Regions from separate parts of the Streptomyces altiplanensis genome, predicted to be linked through region 1. Evidence: riboswitches for the same ligand, from Rfam matches in the RefSeq annotation. Region 1 holds a riboswitch; the other holds the start of a gene.

Region 1 (10,929 bases):
GCGCTGTCACCCAAGGAATCCCTGGCTCTGATCGATTCAGTGGCGGAGGATTACGCGCATGAAGATCAATCCTGAGTACGACCTCTCCACGGCGACCTGGCACAAGTCCAGTTACAGCGGCGGAGACGGCGGCGACTGCCTGGAGGTCGCCACCTGGCGCAAGTCCACCCACAGCGGTGGCGAGGGCGGCAACTGCCTCGAAGTAGCCGACGGCCACCCCGGCATCGTCCCCGTCCGCGACTCCAAGACCCCCGACGCTCCGGCGCTCGTGTTCCGGGCCGCCGCCTGGTCCGCCTTCGTCGCGGACCTCAAGCGGCGCTGAGGGGCGTCCGACAGTTCGGGCAACGCGTGAAGGGGCCGGGAAGGGGGAACTTCCCGGCCCCTTAGCGCGTTGCGGAGGGCGTCCTGATCGTTCGATGTGTGACACGACAGCGGTGCTGTCGTCGGGGGAAGTGAGCAAACCATGCCCATGGTGGGCCTGTTCTGGATCGCCGAGGGCGATGTGTACGTGGGCGCGAAGCCGTCCGGTCTGGCTCCCGGGGTACGCCTGACCCCCGAGGGCGTGGTGGCCCTCGGCGACGGGCAGTCCGGCCTCCACCTGTGGGAGGACGTACGTGCCCTGACGGTGGCGGACGTCCCCGTGAAAACCCTGAAGCGCCAGATCGGCGCGGTCAAGGACATGGCGCTGGACACAGTGATGAACCTGGCTCTGTCCATAGGCCCGGGCTGGACGGACGAGATCCCGCCGATGATGACGGTGGGCGTGGAAACACCCGGCGGTGAACACGAGTTGACCGCCTACGCGGCCGCGGCCGTCGGTTACTCCCCGACAGAGATAGACCTCTCCCGGACCCTCCTGTCCCGCCTCACGGAGGGCGCCGCGACGATGGCCACGACGCTGGCGGCGATGTCGGAGTGGGGCCGCGCGTGGGAGGGGAGCGCGCCCCGGGGGGCGGAGCGGGAGGAGCTGTTGCGGAGGTGGGTGGACTAGGGCCCTGCGCTCCTCGGCCTGAGTGATGGGCGAGTTCCTGGACGAGGTACTGCCCGGGCTCCTCGTCCAGGACTGGAAGCCTGACTCGAAGGGCCAGGGCCTGCCCGGAGGGGCAAGGCCGGAGCCATGAGCGGATCGCTGCGACGGTGCTGGTTCCGTGGAAGACGTAGCCCCGCTTGCCGGGCCTCGTGGCCACGGACCAGGATCCACCGCTTCCTGACGGGAGCACGGAAGGTGTCCGAGGCCGACCGCCGGCCTCACGACCGCGCCCGGCAGTCGGGCGGATACGGACCTGTCCGCAGGAATCAATCCCCGTCCGGCAGCGCTCCTCCTTCTTGGATCACCCTGTGGTGCCCGGCCGCGGTCATCGCGGTTCAGTGCCTGCCATATTGAGGTTGAGGAGAGCCGGCATGTCCTTCACACCGTCCGCCTCCGAGCGCGTACGCGTCTCCGCGGACCCCGACTGGTACGAATCCGCCGGCATCTCGCTCGGGGTCCGGGTGGGGAACCTGGTCTTCGTATCGGGGCAGGCCCCCATCGACGAGCATGGCGCCACCGTCGGGGTCGGGGACTTCGAGGCCCAGGCCCGCCAGGCCCTTGCCAACCTGTCGACGGTGTTGACGAACGCGGGTTCCAGCCTCGCCGAGACGGTCAAGGCAACCGTGTTCGTCACCGACATCACCCAGCAGGACGTCTTCTCCAAGCTGCGCGCGGAGCACTTCCCGGACAAGCCTCACCCTGCGGAGTCCTTCGTCGAGGTCTCCTCGCTGGCCAGTCCGGAGTGGATGATCGAGATCGAGGCGATCGGGCTGATCCGGTAACCCGGCGCGAAGTCCGGCCAAGGGAGCCGCTGCCGCCATGAACCGTCCGGCCGGCCCCCGTCCACCACGCCGCATCGACCGTGCGACGACTGCACCCTGACCGTACGCGGTGAGCCGCAGGACGCGACGTACCAGCAGCACCCGTCCTGCCCCGTGGGCATGCCCCTCGCGCCCCGGGAAGCCCAAGGACTTCGCCCGCCGAAACGCCACCGGGGCGGCACCCCCGAAGGGATGCCGCCCCGGTGCTGCGGGACAGATGATCGAACGAGTCGATCAGAAGTCCATGTCACCGCCCGGCATGCCGCCGCCCGCGGGGGCACCGGCCTTCTCGGGCTTGTCGGCGATGACCGCCTCCGTGGTGAGGAACAGCGCGGCGATCGACGCGGCGTTCTGCAGAGCGGAGCGCGTGACCTTCGCCGGGTCGATGATGCCCTCGGCGATCATGTCGACGTACTCGCCGGTCGCGGCGTTCAGGCCGTGACCGATCGGCAGGTTGCGCACCTTCTCGACGATGACGCCACCCTCGAGGCCACCGTTGACGGCGATCTGCTTGAGCGGGGCCTCCAGCGCGAGACGCACGGCGTTGGCGCCGGTCGCCTCGTCGCCCGAGAGCTCGAGCTTCTCGAAGACGGCCGTGGCCTGGAGCAGAGCCACGCCACCACCGGCGACGATGCCCTCCTCGACGGCGGCCTTGGCGTTGCGCACCGCGTCCTCGATGCGGTGCTTGCGCTCCTTGAGCTCGACCTCGGTGGCGGCACCGGCCTTGATGACGGCCACGCCGCCGGCCAGCTTCGCCAGGCGCTCCTGGAGCTTCTCGCGGTCGTAGTCCGAGTCGGAGTTCTCGATCTCGGCACGGATCTGGTTGACGCGGCCCTGGACCTGGTCGCTGTCACCGGCGCCGTCGACGATCGTCGTCTCGTCCTTGGTGATGACGACCTTGCGGGCGCGGCCGAGCAGGTCGAGACCGGCGTTCTCCAGCTTGAGGCCGACCTCCTCGGAGATGACGGTGCCACCGGTGAGGATGGCGATGTCGCCGAGCATGGCCTTGCGGCGGTCACCGAAGCCCGGAGCCTTGACGGCGACGGACTTGAAGGTGCCACGGATCTTGTTGACGACGAGCGTGGACAGCGCCTCGCCCTCGACGTCCTCCGCGATGATCAGCAGCGGCTTGCCCGACTGCATGACCTTCTCCAGCAGCGGAAGGAGGTCCTTCACGTTGGAGATCTTGGAGTTGACGATCAGGATGTACGGGTCGTCGAGCGACGACTCCATGCGCTCCATGTCGGTGGCGAAGTACGCCGAGATGTAGCCCTTGTCGAAGCGCATGCCCTCGGTGAGCTCAAGCTCCAGACCGAAGGTCTGCGACTCCTCGACGGTGATGACGCCTTCCTTGCCGACCTTGTCCATCGCCTCGGCGATGAGCTCGCCGATCTGGGTGTCGGCGGCGGAGATGGAGGCCGTGGAAGCGATCTGCTCCTTGGTCTCCACGTCCTTGGCCTGCTCAAGGAGAGCGGCGGAGACGGCCTCGACGGCCTTCTCGATGCCGCGCTTGAGGGCCATCGGGTTGGCGCCGGCGGCGACGTTGCGCAGGCCCTCGCGGACCAGAGCCTGGGCGAGGACGGTCGCGGTCGTCGTGCCGTCACCGGCGACGTCGTCGGTCTTCTTCGCGACTTCCTTGACCAGCTCGGCGCCGATCTTCTCGTACGGGTCCTCGAGCTCGATCTCCTTGGCGATGGAAACACCATCGTTGGTGATCGTGGGGGCGCCCCACTTCTTCTCGAGGACGACGTTGCGGCCCTTGGGGCCGAGGGTGACCTTGACGGCGTCGGCGAGCTGGTTCATCCCGCGCTCGAGACCGCGCCGTGCCTCCTCGTCGAACGCGATGATCTTGGCCATGTGAAGTGGTCCTCCCGGACTGGGGTGGATTCTCCGGACCGAGTGGCGCCCGCGACGGACGGCCAGCCTGCCTGGTGGTTTTCCTTGTCCCACCCGGCCTGCGGGCCTCACCGGCCCGGTCCTTCTGTCACTCTCACTGGGAGAGTGCTAACAGTGCTAACGCCAATGATTAGCACTCGACCCCTTCGAGTGCAAGCGTCCCCCTCCGATGTGGACAGACGGTCCGGGGACACGCGGCACGCAGGAAGGGCCTGCACCCGGTGTGGGTGCAGGCCCTTCCTGCGTGAGTGCGTCGGTGGCCGATCGCGCCGGGATCAGACGGCGAGCTTGACCATGTCCGCCTGCGGACCCTTCTGGCCCTGCGAGATCTCGAACTCGACTCGCTGACCTTCTTCAAGGGTGCGGTAACCGTCCATCTGGATCGCGCTGTAGTGGACGAAAACATCCGCACCACCGTCGACCGCGATGAAGCCGTACCCCTTCTCCGCGTTGAACCACTTGACGGTGCCCTGAGCCATGCCTAACTCCCCTATTACTGGCCCTTGCACGGGACCGCACTTCGCGGACCCGGGTCAGATCTCCACCCTCCGACAGGAGAGGGCGTGCGCCGGAACGCGTCGACCGCGGCTGAATGTATCCGCCCAACTGCCCTCTGCAACAGGTCAATCGGGCGAGAAATCTGGGCGCGGCCGAACACTCGAATATGAGGAATTCCCTGGTTTCCAGGGCAAGTCGGGCCGGACAAGGCGCGCATTGGCGGCAATCGGCTCGAACACTTTGGCTGCTTCTTGTCGCACGGGGACGCATTCTCATATGCGTCCGGCAAAGGCAGCGGAGGGGGTTTCCCCAACTCTACCCCGCTCAACCCTGCAGAATTGCCCCCTCCGCTTCTGTGGCGGAGGGGGCAAGGCGCGTGACGAGGGCGGTGCGGCGGCGGATCAGCCTCCGGCGACGGCCGGGATGATCGAGACGCCTGCGCCGTCCGGCGTGGCCGTCTCCAGGCCCTGCTCGAAGCGCACGTCGTCGTCGTTCACGTACACGTTCACGAAGCGGCGCAGCTTGCCCTGGTCGTCCAGGACCCGGGCCGCGATGCCCGCGTGGTTCTTCTCCAGGTCGGCGATGACCTCGGCGAGGGTCGCGCCCTCGGCCGCGACCTCGGCCCTGCCGTCCGTGTACGTACGGAGAATCGTCGGAATGCGGACGTTGACACTCATGCGAGGCCAGCCTCTCGGAAAGAGTCCAGGTTGGGGCGGATGACGGCGGACTGGCCCGTGGTCGGGGCCACCGCCTCAAGGGTCTTCAGGCCGTCGCCCGTGTTGAGCACGACGGTCGTGAGGGCCGGGTCCAGCAGGCCGGCCTCGATGAGCTTCCTGGTGACGCCGACGGTCACGCCGCCCGCGGTCTCCGCGAAGATGCCCTCCGTCTCGGCCAGCAGCTTGATCGACTCGACGACCTGCTCGTCGTCGACGTCCTCGACCGCGCCGCCCGTGCGGCGGGCGATGTCCAGGACGTACGGGCCGTCGGCCGGGTTGCCGATCGCCAGCGACTTGGCGATCGTGTTCGGCTTCTGCGGCCGTACGACGTCGTGCCCGGCCTTGAAGGCCGTCGACACCGGGGAGCAGCCCTCCGCCTGGGCGCCGAAGATCTTGTACGGCTTGTCCTCGACCAGGCCCAGGGCGATGAGCTCCTTGAGCCCCTTGTCGATCTTCGTGAGCTGCGAGCCCGAGGCGATCGGGATGACGAGCTGGTCCGGGATCTCCCAGCCCAGCTGCTCGCAGATCTCGTACGCCAGGGTCTTGGAGCCCTCGCCGTAGTACGGGCGCAGGTTGACGTTGACGAATCCCCAGCCCTCACCCAGCGGGTCGCCGATGAGCTCGGAGCAGAAACGGTTGACGTCGTCGTAGTTTCCCTCGATGCCGACCAGGTCGCCACCGTAGACGGAGGCCATGACGACCTTGCCCTGCTCCAGGTCGTGCGGGATGAACACGCAGGAGCGGAAGCCGGCCCGCGCGGCGGCGGCGCCGACCGCGCCGGCGAGGTTGCCGGTGGAGGAGCAGGAGAGCGTGGTGAAGCCGAACGCGCGTGCGGCCTCGACGGCGATGGCGACGACGCGGTCCTTGAAGGAGTGCGTCGGGTTGCCGGAGTCGTCCTTGACGTACAGACCACCGGTGACACCCAGCTCGCGGGCCAGGTTGTCGGCCTTGACGAGCTTGGTGAAGCCCGGGTTCAGGCTGGGCTTGGACGCCACGTCGGCGGGCACGGGCAGCAGCGGCGCGTAGCGCCAGATGTTGTCCGGTCCGGCCTCGATCCGCTTGCGCAGCGCCTCGGCGTCACCGAGCGGGAGGTCGTAGGCGACCTCGAGAGGACCGAAACAGGAAGAACAGGCGAAGATCGGGCCGAGTTCGAATCGCTCTCCGCACTCGCGGCAGGAAAGCGCGGTGGCGGGGCCCAGGTCTACGGGCTGGGAATGCGAGTCGGTGGCGCTTGCATCGGTTTCGACGGTCTGCACAGCCATGGTGGCGAGGCCCTTTCTCCTCATCTTCCCCACGGCGCGTTTCGCCGTGAGACGGAATTGGCACCGTCCCCACCGTTACCTCGCGGTCGGCGGGATGGTTGCCGGGACTTCAACGGGCCGTTCCCTCTGTCCCTCTGGATGAGCGCTATGGCGGCGGGTCTGGACCCGGCGCATTTGTGTCCGCGAGACCCCCCGAGATGCGAGGGCGGTCCGCGTTGTTCAAGACTGTAACCGAAGCCCCGGGCGGCGGAGACAGTCGTCCGCACCGCGAGATGACTGTATTGATATGCCGCTTTTGCGGCATGGCACGCAAGGGAGAAGCACGTGCTCGAAGAGGTGGAGCGCTGGCTGGAACTGCGGTCCTGGACCACGGCCGACCGGTCGCTGGACCGGCTGGTCGCGGCCAAGACCGGACGTGGCCACACCGTCAGCGTCGTGCTGCCCGCCCTCGACGAGGAGTCGACGGTGGGTGACATCGTCGCGGCGATACGCCATGAGCTGATGGAGGCCGTGCCGCTCGTCGACGAGCTCGTCGTCGTCGACTCCGGCTCGAAGGACCGCACGGCGCAGGTGGCGACGGCGGCGGGGGCACGGGTCGTCCACCGTGACGCCGTGCTGCCGCGCATACCGGCCCTGCGCGGCAAGGGAGAGGTGCTATGGCGGTCACTCCTGGTGACCAGTGGTGACATCGTGTGCTTCATCGACTCGGACCTGAGGGACTTCTCCGCCTCGTTCGTCTCGGGCATCGTCGGGCCCCTGCTCACCGAGCCCGACGTGCACTTCGTGAAGGCGATGTACGACCGTCCTCTCGGCGAAGCCACAGGTCAGGGCGGTCGGGTGACCGAGCTGGTGGCCCGCCCGCTGCTCAATCTGCACTGGCCGCAGCTGGCCGGATTCGTCCAGCCGCTGGGCGGCGAGTACGCCGTGCGCCGCTCGCTCCTGGAGCGGCTGCCCTTCCCCGTCGGTTACGGAGTGGAGTTGGGCCTGCTCGTCGACTCGCTCCACACGGTGGGCCTGGACGCGCTGGCCCAGGTCGACGTGGGCGTACGCAAACACCGCCACCAGGACGGGCAGGCGCTCGGACGGATGGCCGCCACGATCTACCGGACGGCTCAGCAGCGGCTTTCGCGCGGCGCCCTGGTGCGGCCCGAGCTGACGCAGTTCGAACGGGGCGAGGACGGCGGGTTCGGGTTCGTGCCGCGGACCTACGCGGTGGACACGGAGGAGCGGCCGCCGATGTGCGAGATCGACGAGTACGCGTCACGCCGCGCGGCGTGACGCCGGTCGCTCCGGACCGTACGCACGTTTGAGGGCATCCAGGACTGGCTAGGTTCGGCACATGGTCTCCGAGCACGCTGCACAGGTACTCGTCGCTTCCAATCGCGGCCCGGTCTCGTACACCCTCCGCGAGGACGGTTCACTCGACGCCAGGCGCGGCGGGGGCGGTCTCGTCTCCGGTCTGTCGGCGATCGGGCGGGACGGGGACGGGGCCTCCTCGCTGTGGGTGTGCGCGGCGCTCGGGGACGGTGACCGGGAGGCGGTGCGGCGCGGGACCGGCGAGCCGGGCGTGCGGATGCTCGACATCGACGCCGGGGTGCACGCGGACGCGTACAACGGCATCGCGAACTCCGTGCTGTGGTTCGTCCACCACATGCTCTACCAGACCCCGCTGGAGCCGGCCTTCGACGCGGAGTTCCGGCGGCAGTGGGCGGCGTACGAGACGTACAACCGCGCCTTCGCCGACGCCCTGGCCGCCGAGGCGGCGCCGGGCGCCGTGGTGATGGTGCAGGACTACCACCTGTGCCTGGTGCCCGGCATGCTGCGCGAGCTGCGCCCGGACCTGCGGATCGGCCACTTCTCGCACACCCCGTGGGCGCCCGTCGACTACTTCCGCCTGCTGCCCGACGACATCGCGCGGCAGCTGCTGCGCGGTCTGCTGGGCGCGGACCGGGTGGCGTTCCTGACCCGGCGCTGGGCGGACACCTTCGCGGCGTGCGCGGTGGACGTGCTGGGCGCCGGCGCGCTGGAGGGCACCGCGGTCGGGGTGCACGGCCTGGGCGCGGACGCGGACTTCCTGCGGGCGCGCTCGCAACGGCAGGACGTGGAGGAGTGGCTGGTCAGGCTGCGGGAGCGGGTCGGGGCCGGGCGCAGGACCGTCGTCCGGGTGGACCGTACGGAACTCTCCAAGAACATCGTGCGCGGACTGCTCGCCTACCGGCGGCTGCTCACGGACCGGCCCGAGTGGCGCGGGCGGGTGGTGCACATCGCGTTCGCGTATCCGTCGCGCCAGGACCTGGCGGTGTACCGCGACTACATGGCGTCCGTACGGCGCCTCGCCGAGGAGATCAACGCCGAGTACGGGACGGACGACTGGCAGCCGGTGCTGCTGGAGCTGGACGACGACTTCGCGCGGTCCCTGGCGGCGTACCGGATGGCCGACGTGGCGCTGGTCAACCCGGTCAGGGACGGCATGAACCTCGTGGCCAAGGAGGTGCCCGTCGTCTCCGACGAGGGATGCGCGCTGGTGCTCTCGCGGGAGGCGGGGGCGTACGAGGAGCTGGGCGAGGACGCGATCACCGTCAACCCGTACGACGTCATGGCGACGGCGGACGCGCTGCACGAGGCGCTGGTGATGGACCCGCAGGAGCGGGCCGAGCGGACGAAGCGGCTGGCCGCGGCGGCGACGGCGCTGCCGCCGACGGCCTGGTTCCTGGACCAGCTCGCGGCGCTGGCCTCGGAGTAGCCGGGGCGGGCCGGGCCGGGAAGCCGCCGCGGCGCAAAAAGCGCGGCCGCGCGCGGCAACCGGGTCCGGCCCGGAATCAGGCCCCTCCGGTGATCGAGGCCAGAGCGGTGAGCAGCCGGACCACTCCCGACGGGCCCTCGACCACCAGGTCCGCCCGGTCCGCGAGGGCGGGGACTTCGCTGCCGCTGCACACCAGCAGGCCCGGGACGCCCTCCGTGCGCAGCTTCTCCACGGCCGCGTACGCGGCCACGTCGCCCAGGTCGTCCCCGGCGTACAGGACGCGGCTCGCACCGGTCTCACGCACGTGCTCGGTCAGCGCCACGCCCTTGTCGACGCCGGGCGGGCGCAGCTCCAGTACCAGACGGCCGGGTTCGACGATCAGGCCGTGGCGGGCGGCGAGCTCGGCCAGGGGGACGCGCAGGGACTCGAACGCCGTCACCGGGTCGGCGGCGCGGCGCGTGTGCACGGCGACGGCCCGGCCCTTCTCCTCGACCCATGAGCCGCGCCAGGCTTCGACGCCGTCGAGGAAGCCGGGGAGTTCGGCGCGGACGGCCTCCACGCCGGGGTGGGCGGCGGGGGCGCGGACGGTACCGGTGACAGCGTCCCAGCGTTCGGCGCCGTAATGGCCGAGCACGACGAGGTGTTCGAGGCCGGGGACGCCCGCGAAGCCGCCGTTGCGGACCGCGACGGCGGCCGGGCGGCCGGTGATCACGGCGAGGGCGCCGGTGTGGGGCGCGAGGGCGGCGAGCGCCTCCACCGCGCCGGGGTGGGCGCGGGCCTGCTCGGGGTCGGGGACGATGTCGGCGAGCGTGCCGTCGAAGTCGAGGGCGATCAGCGCCCGGTCCGGTGCGTCCAGCAGCGCGGCGAGGCCGTCGCGGCCGACGGGGGTCGCCGGCGTGAGGTCGGTCGGCAGGGGATGCGGTTGCGGTTGCGGTTGGCTGCCCATGCCCCCCGACCCTACCGGCGCACGTCCGGCCGGGCACCGGCCCGGTACCGGCTCGGCGATGGCCCGGTAGCGGCTCAGCGGCGTTCGCGGCGGGCGTCCCGCACCCGGCGGAGGCGGTTGACGGTGACGGGGTCGTGGGCGAGCGCGCGCGGGTCGTCGATCAGGGCGTTGAGGAGCTGGTAGTAGCGGGTCGGCGAGATGCCGAGCTGCTCGCGCATGGCCCGCTCCTTGGCCCCGGGCCCGGCCCAGGAGCGCCGCTCCACGGCGAGGAGGGCACGGTCCCGCTCGGAGAGCTCGGTACCGCGCGCGTCCTCTTCGTCGGAGTCGTAAGGCATATGAGCAGTCTAGAACGGGTCGAAAACACCCCGCTCTGCGTTGCTCTGTGCTGCTCTGGGTTTCTCTGGGTTCCTCTGTGCTGCTCCGCGCCGCCCGGCGTCGCTTCGCGTCACCCGGTTTACTCGGCTTACTCGGCGTTCTCCGTCGCCATCGCCTCACGGCCGATGGAGCCGAGGGTCCCGGCCGGATCGCCGTTGGGGCCGACCACGGAGCCGATCTGCTTCTTGACGCTCTCGCTGACCTTCGCCCACGACGTCTTGTCCACCGGGTAGAGCGTCGACTCCGGCAGCGCTTCGAGGAACGGCCACAGCTTCTTGTGCTCGGGGTCCTCGCTCATCGTCTCGGAGGCGGAGACGGTGACCGGCAGCAGGTCGTACTGGTCGGCGAACTCGAGGACGTTCTCGTCGCTGTACGCGAAGTCGAGGAAGTCGCCGATCTGCTTGCGGTGGCCGTTCTGCTTGAAGCCCATCATCCAGTCGGCGACGCCCATGCTGGAATCCGGCTTGCCGTTCGGTCCGGGCAGCGGCACCATGCCGACCTTGACGCCCTTCTTCTCGGCCTGCTGGAGAAGGGAGGGGTGGCCGTTGAGCATGCCGACCTCACCGTCCGCGAACGCGGTGAAGGCGGGCTTCCTGTTGAGCTTGGCGGGGGCGACGGGGCCGGTCAGCCCCTTCCCGACGA
Region 2 (10,929 bases), on a different contig from region 1:
CGAGCCCGTCGGCCCTGCATTCTGGGAGCGCGGATGAGCACCACGACCGCAACACAGTCACCGGGCGCCGACGCGCCGGGCAACCGGAAGGCCCCCGCCGGCGAGCGGGTGGCCGACTGGGCCGACGGCCGGCTGGGGATCTACTCGCTGGCCAAGGCCAACATGCGGAAGATCTTCCCGGACCACTGGTCCTTCATGCTGGGCGAGATCTGCCTCTACAGCTTCATCATCATCATCCTCACGGGTGTGTACCTGACGCTGTTCTTCCACCCGAGCATGAACGAGATCGTGTACCACGGCTCGTACGTGCCGATGCACGGCATCCGGATGACCGAGGCGTACGCCTCGACCCTGGAGATCAGCTTCGACGTCCGCGGCGGTCTGCTCATCCGGCAGATCCACCACTGGGCCGCCGTCATCTTCATCGCCGGCATGTTCGTGCACATGATGCGCGTGTTCTTCACGGGCGCGTTCCGCAAGCCGCGTGAGATCAACTGGCTGTTCGGCTTCCTGCTGTTCGTCCTGGGCATGTTCACCGGTTTCACCGGTTACTCGCTCCCGGACGACCTGCTCTCCGGCACCGGTGTCCGCTTCACGCAGGGCGCGATCCTGGCGACGCCCGTCGTCGGCACGTACATCTCGATGTTCCTGTTCGGCGGCGAGTTCCCCGGCCACGACATGGTGGCCCGGTTCTACTCGATCCACATCCTGCTGCTGCCGGGCATCATGCTCGGCCTCGTGGTGGCGCACCTGATCCTGGTCTTCTACCACAAGCACACGCAGTTCCCCGGCCCCGGCCGGACGAACAAGAACGTCGTCGGCATGCCGCTGCTGCCGGTCTACATGGCCAAGGCCGGAGGCTTCTTCTTCCTGGTCTTCGGTGTCATCGCGGCCATCGCCGGCATGTTCACCATCAACCCGGTGTGGGCCCTCGGTCCGTACCGTCCGGACCAGGTGTCCACCGGCGCCCAGCCCGACTGGTACATGGGCTTCGCCGAGGGTCTCATCCGTGTGATGCCGGGCTGGGAGATCAACCTGTGGGGCCACACGCTGGTCCTGGGCGTGTTCATCCCGCTGGTGCTCTTCGGCGTGATGCTCATCGCGATCGCGGTCTACCCGTTCATCGAGTCGTGGATCACCGGCGACAAGCGGGAGCACCACCTCCTGGACCGGCCGCGCAACGCGCCGACCCGGACCGCTCTCGGTGTCGCCTGGGTCACCGCCTACATGATCATGCTGCTGGGTGGCGGCAACGACATCTTCGCCACCCACTTCCACATGTCGCTCAACGCGATCACCTGGTTCGTCCGGATCGCCTTCTTCGTCGGCCCGGTCGTCGCGTTCATCGTCACCAAGCGGATCTGCATGGGTCTGCAGCGGCGTGACGCGGAGAAGGTGCTGCACGGACGTGAGTCCGGCATCATCAAGCGGCTGCCGCACGGCGAGTTCGTCGAGATCCACGAGCCGCTCAGCCAGGACCAGCTGTACAGCCTCACGGCGCACGAGCAGTACACGCCGGCCGAGGTCGGTCCGTCGGTCGACGAGAACGGTGTCGAGCGCAAGGTGACCCGTGGCCAGAAGCTCCGGGCCAAGCTCAGCAAGGGCTACTACGGCGAGGGCAACCAGGTCCCCAAGCCGACCGCCGAGGAGTACAAGGAGATCACCAGCGGCCACGGCCACCACTGATCCCTCTGGTCTTCGGCCAGACCGGCCTGACACAGGTCGCCACAGCAGGAGCCCCGTCCACGCGCCGGACGGGGCTCTTCGCTGTCCCCGGGCTGGATAGGGTAGGAGGCACTCTTACTGGCTGTGGACCCTGGAGCGGACCATGAACGTTGTGACCCCGGTCGGCGGCGACAGCGTGGCGGCCGGCTCCTGGCCGGGCGTGCTGAACCCCCTGCTGCGCGGCGAGAACCTGTCCGCGGACGACACCGCCTGGGCCATGGACCGCATCATGAGCGGCGAGGCGACCGACGCCCAGATCGCCGGTTTCGCGGTGGCGCTGCGCGCCAAGGGCGAGACGGTCGGTGAGGTCACCGGGCTGGTGCGGGCCATGTACGCGCACGCCAACACCATCGAGGTGCCCGGCCGTACGGTCGACATCGTCGGTACGGGCGGCGACCTGGCCAAGACGGTCAACATCTCCACGATGTCGGCGATCGTCGTCGCGGGCACCGGGGCCAAGGTCGTCAAGCACGGCAACCGGGCCTCCTCGTCCGCGAGCGGGGCCTCGGACGTACTGGAGAAGCTCGGCGTCAACCTGGAGCTGACTCCGAAGCGTGTCGCCGAGGTCGCGGAGGAAGCGGGCATCACCTTCTGCTTCGCGGTGAAGTTCCACCCGGCCCTGCGGTACGTCGCGAAGGCGCGCAAGGAGCTGGGCGCGCCGACGACGTTCAACATCCTCGGCCCGCTGACGAACCCGGCGCAGGTGAAGGCGCAGGCGGTCGGTGTCGCCGACGCCCGGATGGCCCCCATCGTGGCGGGTGTGCTCGCCGAACGGGGGAATTCCGCGCTGGTCTTCCGGGGCGACGACGGCCTGGACGAACTGACCACCACCGCGACCTCGCGCGTGTGGATCGTACGGGACGGGGCGGTCCGGGAGCAGTCCTTCGACCCGCGCGACGTGGGCCTGGAGATCGTGCCCGTGGAGGCGCTGCGGGGCGCGGACGCGTCGTACAACGCGGATGTCGCGAGGCGGCTGCTGGCCGGCGAGACCGGCCCCGTGCGGGAGGCGGTGCTGCTCAACACGGCGGCGGCGCTGGTCGCCCTCGACCCGACCGACGCGTCCCTCGACGAGCAGATCGCGGCGGGGATCGTCAAGGCGGCGGAGTCGATCGACTCGGGGGCGGCCCGTGCGGCGCTGGAGCGCTGGGTGGCTGCCAGCAACAGCTGAGCGACCGGTGCGGGACGCAAGGCGCAGTCCAGACCTCTTCGGTCTCACACAGTGGACTGCGCCTTGCGTCTTCTTGATCGTGTGGCAGGATGCTTGACAGGTCATGAGTGACAGCGTTTTGGCCCCGGCTTGCTGTCCGGCAACCCTCCGTCCGTGGCGGGGTGCCCCGGGTGAAGACCAGGTCGTGGACAGAAAGGTCCACGGCAAGCGCGGACCCCTCGAAACCTTGGGGTCCTGGTCCTCAGGGAGCCTCTTGTGAGCAAGCGAATGCGATAGGGCCTTCCGCCCCTTCTTCGCACACCCCTTTTCTCTTTCTTCTCCAGCGCTGCCGCGTATCCGCCGGCGCGGGGAATTCGCCTGCCTGTTCCGGGAGTTCGCCATGTCTGTCTCCACCGCTGCCGCCGACCAGACCGTTTGTACGCCCCTGCCCGTTCTCGGACGAGATGTCCTCGTGCCGCTCGTGACGGGTGGTGAGGTCACCTACGCCGCCCTCGACTACGCGGCGAGCGCCCCGGCCCTCCAGCGTGTGTGGGACGACGTGGCGGCGTACGCCCCGTACTACGGCAGCGTGCACCGCGGCGCCGGCTACCTCTCGCAGCTGTCGACGGACCTCTTCGAGAGCAGCCGCGCCACCGTCGCGGAGTTCCTCGGCTGCCGCGACAGCGACCAGGTCGTCTTCACCCGCTCCACGACCGACTCGCTCAACCTGCTCGCCGCGGCCCTTCCCGCCGGCTGCCAGGTGTTCGTCTTCGAGACCGAGCACCACGCCTCGTTGCTGCCCTGGCGCGATGCGGAGGTCAACTTCCTGAACGCGCCCCGGACTCCGGCCCAGGCCGTCGAGACCCTGGAGCGGGCGCTGGCCGACCGTGATCCGTACGGCCCCGCCCTCGTCTGCGTCACCGGCGCCTCGAACGTCACCGGTGAGCTGTGGCCGGTCAAGGAGCTCGCCGCCGCAGCCCACGCCCACGGCGCGCGGATCGTGCTCGACGCCGCGCAGCTCGCGCCCCACCACCCGCTGGACATCGCCGAACTGGACGTCGACTGGGTCGCGTTCTCCGGGCACAAGCTGTACGCGCCGTTCGGCTCCGGCGTACTCGCGGGCCGCGCCGACTGGCTGCAGAGCGCCGAGCCGTACCTCGCGGGCGGCGGCGCCTCGCGCAAGGTCGCCCGCCGCGCCGACGGCGGCGTGGACGTCGAGTGGCACACCACGGCCGCCCGCCACGAGGCCGGTTCGCCCAACGTCATCGGCGTGTACTCGATCGCCTCCGCCTGCAAGGCGCTCACCGAGGCCGGCTTCGACTCCCTCGTCGAGCGCGAGCAGGCGCTGGTGACGAAGGTCCTGGAGGGGCTGGCCGGGGTCGGCGCGGTCAGGGTGCTCTCCCTCTTCGGGGACGACGCCCCGCGCGTCGGCGTCATCTCCTTCGTCGTCGAGGGCTGGAACAGCTCGCACTTCGCGGCCGCGCTCTCCGCCGAGTACGGAATCGGCGTACGCGACGGCCTGTTCTGTGCCCACCCGCTGGTCCGGACCCTGCTCGGCAGCGACCCGCAGGACCCGGGCGAGTGCGGCGCGCCGGAGGCCGAGCCGGGCGAGCGCTCGCTGAACGCGATCCGTGTGAGCTTCGGTGCCGGTACGCCCGACGAGCACGTGGAGCGGTTCCTGCGTGCCGTCAGGGAACTCGTCGAGGACGGCGCGAAGTGGAACTACCGCACCGAGGAAGGCCGCTGCGTCCCGGCGGTCTGAACGGCCCGGGCTCCCATCAGGACCATCCGCAGCGCCCGCTCGGTCGCGTCGGTGAGGAACTCGGCCCCGCGCCCGAGCGCTTCGGTCAGTGACATCGGCGCGGGCAGGATCGAGCTGTACGCGTCGACGCCCGCCGCGCGCACCTCGTGGGCGCCCTCCCCGATCGTGCCCGCCAGCGCGAGCACCGGGCGTCCCGACAGCTTGGCGCGGCGGGCCACTTCGGCCGGGATCTTGCCGCACGGCGTCTGCTGGTCCAGGGCTCCCTCGGCGGTGACGACCAGGTCGGCGCGGGCGAGGCGGGCGTCCAGGTCGATGTGGTCCAGCAGAACGTCGAAGCGGGGGAGCAGCCGGGCGCCGAGCGCGGCGAGCCCGGCGCCCAGGCCGCCGGACGCGCCGGTGCCCGCGCCGAAGCGCAGGTCGGTCCCGGTGGGGGCGAGGGTGCGTTCCAGGACGTACGCCCACTGGTCGAGGGCGGCCGCGAGCTCCTCCACCTGGGGCGGGGTCGCGCCCTTCTGCGGGCCGAAGACGCGGGCCACGCCGCGGGGGCCGCACAGGATGTTGTACGGGTTGCAGGCGACCAGGATCTCGACGTCCCCCAGGCGCGGGTCGAGTCCGGTCGCGTCGATGTCGTGGAGGCGGTTCAGCTCCCTCCCGCCGGGCGCCAGTTCGCGGCCGTCCGCGTCCAGCAGGCGGGCGCCGAGGGCCTGGAGCGCGCCGGCGCCCCCGTCCGACGTACCGGAGTCGCCGCAGCCGACGAGGATGCGGCGCACGCCCTGGCCGAGCGCGGCGCGGATCAGTTCGCCGACACCGTACGTCGTCGTCGCGCCGGGGTCGCGCAGGGAGCGCGGGACCAGGGACAGGCCGGCCACGGCCGCCATCTCGACGACCGCGCTCCCGTCACCGAGCAGCGCGAAGTGGGTGCCGACGGGCCGGCCGACGGGCCCGGTGGCGGACAGCGCCACGAGGCGGCCGCCGGTGGCCGCGGCGAGCGCACGGGCGGTGCCCTCGCCGCCGTCGACCAGGGGGATCAGGTCGATGTCCGCGTGGGGAACGACACGGCGCACCCCGGCGGCGATGGCCTCGGCGGCCGACTGGGCGGACAGCGACTCCTTGAAGCCGCTGGGCGCCACGGCGAAACGGGTGAGGGCGAGAGGCATGGCTTCAACTTCCTTGGGTGAGGACGGGGACGCCGAACAGCGGCCAGACGGCGAGGGCGAACGCCAGCACCACGGCCGCCGTCAGCGGGGCGAGCACGGCCGACAGCCGCAGCAGGTCGCGCGAGGTGTACGTCGGGGTGCCCGGGAGGTCGGAGAAGAGCGTCACCGGCTTCGCGGACGCGGGCAGGGTGTGGCAGAAGCCGGCCGCCGCGGTCGACGCGAGGGCGGCCGCGACCGGGTTGACGCCGGAGCCGGCCGCGGCCGCGACCACCAGCGGCACCAGCACGCTGGAGCGGGCCGAACGGGACTGGAGGACCAGGTGGGCGGCCGTACTGACCGTGATCACGGCGGCCAGGAAGAGCCACGGCGGAACGCTCACCGGCAGCCCCGACACCAGCCAGCGGGCCGCGCCCGAGTCGGCGAGGGCGACGCCCATCGCCATCGTGGCCGCCATGAAGAGCAGCAGTGACCACGGCACGGTTCTGAGGGCGTCCTTGAGGCGTACGGTGCCGAGCGCGGGGGACGACGCGACGACCGCGCCGATGAGGGCGACGACGGCGGGCGGCACCTGGTGCAGCGGCTCGCTGCACCACAGCACCACCACCGTGGCGAGCAGTGCCGCGCACCGGGTCTCGGCGGGGCCGAGCGTGCCGGTGACCGGTTTCTCGCTGTGTTCCTGGATCTGCCCGGCGGTGATGCGGACCGGACCGCGGCGGTCCGTGCGGCGCGTGGTCGTCAGCAGCACCGCCTCCGCCGCCAGATGGGACGACACGGCGGCGAGCGGCAGCCCGAGCAGCAGCCACTGGGTGAAGCCGATGCGCTCGCCGGTCGCCTCCCAGAGCACGGAGACCGTGATCAGGTGGGCGCCGGCGCCGATCAGGGTGGCGACCGCGGACAGCAGGATCACCGTGGGGAAGAGCAGGGCCAGCATGACGACCAGGCGGCGGCGGTCCGTGAGGACCTTGGCGAGGGCGAGGAAGACGGGCAGGGCGAGGGCCGCGCGGCCGGAGGTGGCGGGCACGGCGAACGCGGTGACGACCAGGGCCGCGGTGGTGAGGTGCGTGAGCTGGCGTACGGTACGGGCGCCGCTCACCAGGAACGCCGCGGCCCGGCCCGCGAGACCGGTCCGCGCCACGGCCGCCGCCAGCACGAACGCGCAGATCAGCAGCCATACGGTCTCGTCGCCCAGGGTTCCGAAGAGGGTCTCGCTGCTGATCACACCGGTCGCGGTGAGGGCGAGACCGGCGCCGAGGGCGATGTAGGTGTCGTCCACGGGGGTGGCGATCCAGGCGCAGGTCGCCAGGGTGAAGACGGCGAGGGTCAGGCGGGCGTCACCGGACAGGCCGGGGGACACGCCGGGGACGGCGAGCAGTGCGCACAGGGTCAGCGCGGTGCAGAGCGCCGCGTACTGCCACGGCTTCAGCGGGGTCAGGGTCACACCGAGAAGCCTCGGAGGCCCGGGTGAGCCTCCCATGAGCCGTACATGAAGGGAACTTCACCCGGTACGGCCGGCCTCCTGCCCCGTGGGAAGGCGGTAGCCCATGCCGCGCACCGTCTCGACGCGCTCCGCGCCCAGCTTCTTGCGCAGGGCCCGGACGTACACGTCCACGATGTTCGAGCCGGGGTCGAAGTCGTAGCCCCACACGTGGGAGAGGATCTGCTCGCGCGACAGGACCTGGTCCGGGTGGCGGAGGAACAGCTCCAGCAGCACGAACTCACGCGCCGTCAGGTCCACCGTCCGCTCGCCCGACCGCGCCCTGCGCGTCCGCAGGTCCAGTGACAGCTCGCCACTGCGCAGCACCGTGACCTCCGGCGCCCGCGCCGCCGTGCGCAGCCGCAGCCGGACCCGGGCGAGCAGCTCCTCGAAGCGGAAGGGTTTGGTCATCCAGTCGTCGGCGCCGCCTTCGAGGCCGGCCACCGTGTCCCGTACGGAATCGCGCGCCGTCAGGACGATCACCGGCACGCTCACCCGGGCCTCGCGCATCTCGCGCAGCACCGTGAAGCCGTCCTTGCCGGGGAGCCCGATGTCGAGGACGACCAGGTCGAAGCCGCCGGTGCAGGCGTAGTCGTACGCCGTCTCACCGTCGGAGGCGACCGTCGTCGTGAAGCCGTTGGAGCGCAGGCCCTTCTCCACGAAGGAGGCGATGCGCTCCTCGTCCTCGACGATGAGAATCCTGCTCATTGGTCCTCCAGTCCGACGACGAGTACGAAGGTGGCCCCGCCACCCTCGGTGGGGCGCAGCTCGACACGGCCCCGGTGCCCCTCGGCGATCGCCTTGACGATGGACAGGCCGAGCCCCGCGCCGGTCCCGCGCGCCCCGCGCCGCGCCGTCCCGCGCCGGAACCGTTCGAAGATCACTTCGGTGTCCTGCTCCTGTACGCCCGGCCCGCTGTCGGCCACGTACAGCTCGGCCCGGCCCTCGCGGACCCGCGAGCCGATGCGCACCCGCTGCCCCGGCACGGTGTGCTGCACGGCGTTCTGCGCGAGCTGCACCATCGCCTGCGTGATGCGCTGCGGATCGAGGTGCGCCTCCCGGTCGGCGACCGTGTCCAGTACCCACGCGCGGTCGCCCAGGGTGCGCGCCTTCACGTAGACGTCCGCCGTCAGCTCGGCCAGCTGCACCGGCTCCGGCGTCACGAAGTCGGGACGCTCCGCCTTGGCGAGCAGCAGCAGGTCCTCGACGATACGGCTCATCCGGTCGAGCTCGTCGGTGACCAGACGTACGGTCTCCTCGCGTTCGGCCGGGTCGTCGCCCATCAGCTCCAGGTGGCCGCGCACGATCGTGATGGGTGTGCGCAGCTCGTGGCCGGCGTCGTCGACGAACTCCCGCTGCGCGGCGAAGGCCCGCTCCAGCCGGTCGAGCATGGCGTTGAAGGTCTCGGCGAGCGCCGCGATGTCGTCCCGTCCCTGGACGGGGATGCGCCGGGTGAGGTCCTGCTCGGTGAGCTGCGCCGCTGTCATGCGTACGACCCGTACGGGGGCGAGGATGCGGCCCGCGACCGCCCAGCCGATGCCGGTGGTCATCAGCAGTGCCACCCCCGAGATGGCCAGCAGCGTACGGAACGCCTCCTCCGCGATGGCCCGCTCGTTCTCCGCGTGGAAGGCGACGACGAAGGCGGCGGGCGGCGCGGCGCCGGCCGGGGCGATCTCGACCTTGGCCCAGCGGACCTCGCCCTGCGGCCTGCGCAGGGTGCCCGAGGACGCGTCGGAGGCGAAGACCTCGGCGAGCGAGGCCCGGTCCCGGTGCAGGGGGGTGCCGACCGGGATGTCACGGGGCTGGCGCAGCACGTCCGGCACGGGGTTCGGCGACCGGGTGAGGCCGAGCAGTTCCTCGTCCGGGTCGGAGTACTGGCGTTGCAGGAAGACCTCGAGCAGCCTGCGCGGTTCGCCGAAGCGGCCGCCGGTGGCCGGGTCGACCCCCTGGTCCACGAAGTTCGCGAACTCACGGGTCTCCTGGGTGAGCAGCCGGCCGATCCGGTGGTCGAGGTCCCGCAGCAGGATCGAGCGGGTGGTGGTCGCCACGGCGCCCAGCGCCACCGCCATCACCGCCAGCAGCCACAGCAGGATGCGGACCCGCGCGGAGATCCTGCGTGATTCAGTCCTTTTCACCGGGATCGTCGTCGTCGGAGTCCGGGTCGTCGTCGGCGTCGTCGTTCGTGGCCGTGGGGCCCGGGACGACCGCGTCGCTCGGAGTGGTGCTGGGGGTGGCGCCGGGTGTGGTGCCCGGAACCGTACGGGGCGAGGGCGGCCGGGTGTCCGGAGCGGTGCTCTCCAGCTCGACCTTGGACGGCACCTTCGGCGGCTCGGGGCTGTCGGTCAGGGCGTAGCTGGTCGCGGCGATGCCGAGCGGGATCGCGACGACGGCCGCGAGCGTCGCCAACCGGTGGGAGAAAGCCATGGACGCCATCGTGACGGGGGCGCGTGGAACCCGGATGAGGCCGGGATGAAGAATCCTTCATGTGCGCGCCGGGAAGCCGGAGGCGTTACGCGTCGAGCCCGATCGCGAAGGCCGCTTCCAGGTCGTGCTGCGAGTACGTGCGGAACGCGACATGCGTGTCGGTGCCCTCGACGCCGGGGATCTTGCTGATCCGGCCGGGGATGACGTCCGCCAGGTCGTCGTGTTTGGCCACGCGGACCATGGCGATCAGGTCGTACGTACCGGTGACGGAGAAGACCTCGCTGACGCTGTCCAGCGCGGCGATCGACTCCGCGATCTCGGGGATCCGGTCCACGCTGGTCTTGATGAGCACGATCGCGGTGATCACGGTTGGCTTTCTCCCTGGGTGGCCGACGCTGAGGTCTTCACTCTATCCGTACGCCGGTAGCGCCCCCAGGTGTAGAGGAAGCCCGCGCAGAACCCCGCCACATGTGCGAGATACGCCACTCCGGGGCCCGGGTCCGCGCTGCGCGCCGCCAGCCACTGCAGGACGAACCAGAAGATCAGGACGATCCACGCGGGGAAGCGCAGCGGCAGGAAGAGGAGGAAGGGGAACAGACTGGTGACGCGGGCGCTGGGAAAGAGGAAGAGGAAGGCGCCGAGCACCGCCGAGATCGCTCCCGAAGCCCCTACCAGCGTCTCGTCGGAACCGGCGTGGGCGACGGCGTACGCGAGCAGGGCGAGGTAGCCGCAGCCCATGGAGAACAGGATGAACTGGACGCGGCCCATCCGTTCCTCGGTCATCACCCCGAAGACGTACAGGAAGAGCATGTTGCCCAGCAGGTGGAGCCAGTTGCCGTGCACGAACAGGGCGGTGAGCGGAGTGAGCAGCGCGGCCGGGGTGCCGCTCAGCAGCTCGCTCGGGATCACCCCCCAGCGCTCGAAGTACGCGCTCTGCGCGGCGAGGAGGATGTCGCCGGTGCCGTAGGACGGATTGAGCCCCGAGAGGGGGCCGAGGGCGAAGACCAGGCAGCAGAGACCGATGGCGCCGTACGTCACCACGGGCCCCCGGGCCGCTTCCCGCCAACTGATCATGCCCGGATCATCCCGTAACGGGAGCGGGCGGGGCGGACCGCCTCGCCGGGCCCCGTCCCGCACGGTGGACTGTCCGCCGCACGGGGTACCTGTGAGGCCGTAGGGTTACGGGCAGTAGGCACGAAGAAAGAGGACGCACGATGACCACGGTTCCCCTGCCGACTGC

The links. A riboswitch is a leader RNA that binds a small molecule or an ion and turns the genes downstream of it on or off. The one in region 1 is predicted to bind S-adenosylmethionine.
Region 2: another riboswitch for S-adenosylmethionine. It lies ahead of ACWD0Y_RS03500 (aminotransferase class V-fold PLP-dependent enzyme); the one in region 1 lies ahead of thrC (threonine synthase).

Annotation. Positions count from the first base shown of each region.
Region 1 covers NZ_JBSFUB010000050.1:23,301-34,229, reverse strand. Annotated here, with positions in the region: gene ACWD0Y_RS21640 (helix-turn-helix domain-containing protein) at 1-75, shown strand, start outside; gene ACWD0Y_RS21635 (DUF397 domain-containing protein) at 59-322, shown strand; gene ACWD0Y_RS21630 (hypothetical protein) at 464-991, shown strand; partial or broken gene ACWD0Y_RS21625 (GNAT family N-acetyltransferase) at 993-1,121, shown strand; gene ACWD0Y_RS21620 (RidA family protein) at 1,402-1,812, shown strand; gene groL (chaperonin GroEL) at 2,086-3,708, opposite strand; gene ACWD0Y_RS21610 (cold-shock protein) at 4,023-4,226, opposite strand; gene ACWD0Y_RS21605 (MoaD/ThiS family protein) at 4,647-4,922, opposite strand; gene thrC (threonine synthase) at 4,919-6,223, opposite strand; SAM riboswitch class I at 6,241-6,368, opposite strand; gene ACWD0Y_RS21595 (glucosyl-3-phosphoglycerate synthase) at 6,548-7,501, shown strand; gene ACWD0Y_RS21590 (alpha,alpha-trehalose-phosphate synthase (UDP-forming)) at 7,563-8,966, shown strand; gene otsB (trehalose-phosphatase) at 9,043-9,912, opposite strand; gene ACWD0Y_RS21580 (DUF3263 domain-containing protein) at 9,987-10,247, opposite strand; gene ACWD0Y_RS21575 (ABC transporter substrate-binding protein) at 10,376-10,929, opposite strand, start outside.
Region 2 covers NZ_JBSFUB010000005.1:43,646-54,574, reverse strand. Annotated here, with positions in the region: gene qcrA (cytochrome bc1 complex Rieske iron-sulfur subunit) at 1-37, shown strand, start outside; gene qcrB (cytochrome bc1 complex cytochrome b subunit) at 34-1,686, shown strand; gene trpD (anthranilate phosphoribosyltransferase) at 1,829-2,893, shown strand; SAM riboswitch class IV at 2,993-3,109, shown strand; gene ACWD0Y_RS03500 (aminotransferase class V-fold PLP-dependent enzyme) at 3,273-4,634, shown strand; gene ACWD0Y_RS03495 (glycerate kinase family protein) at 4,595-5,791, opposite strand; gene ACWD0Y_RS03490 (SLC13 family permease) at 5,796-7,223, opposite strand; gene ACWD0Y_RS03485 (response regulator transcription factor) at 7,287-7,973, opposite strand; gene ACWD0Y_RS03480 (sensor histidine kinase) at 7,970-9,334, opposite strand; gene ACWD0Y_RS03475 (small hydrophilic protein) at 9,387-9,689, opposite strand; gene ACWD0Y_RS03470 (Lrp/AsnC family transcriptional regulator) at 9,775-10,056, opposite strand; gene ACWD0Y_RS03465 (rhomboid family intramembrane serine protease) at 10,053-10,763, opposite strand; gene ACWD0Y_RS03460 (hypothetical protein) at 10,904-10,929, shown strand, end outside.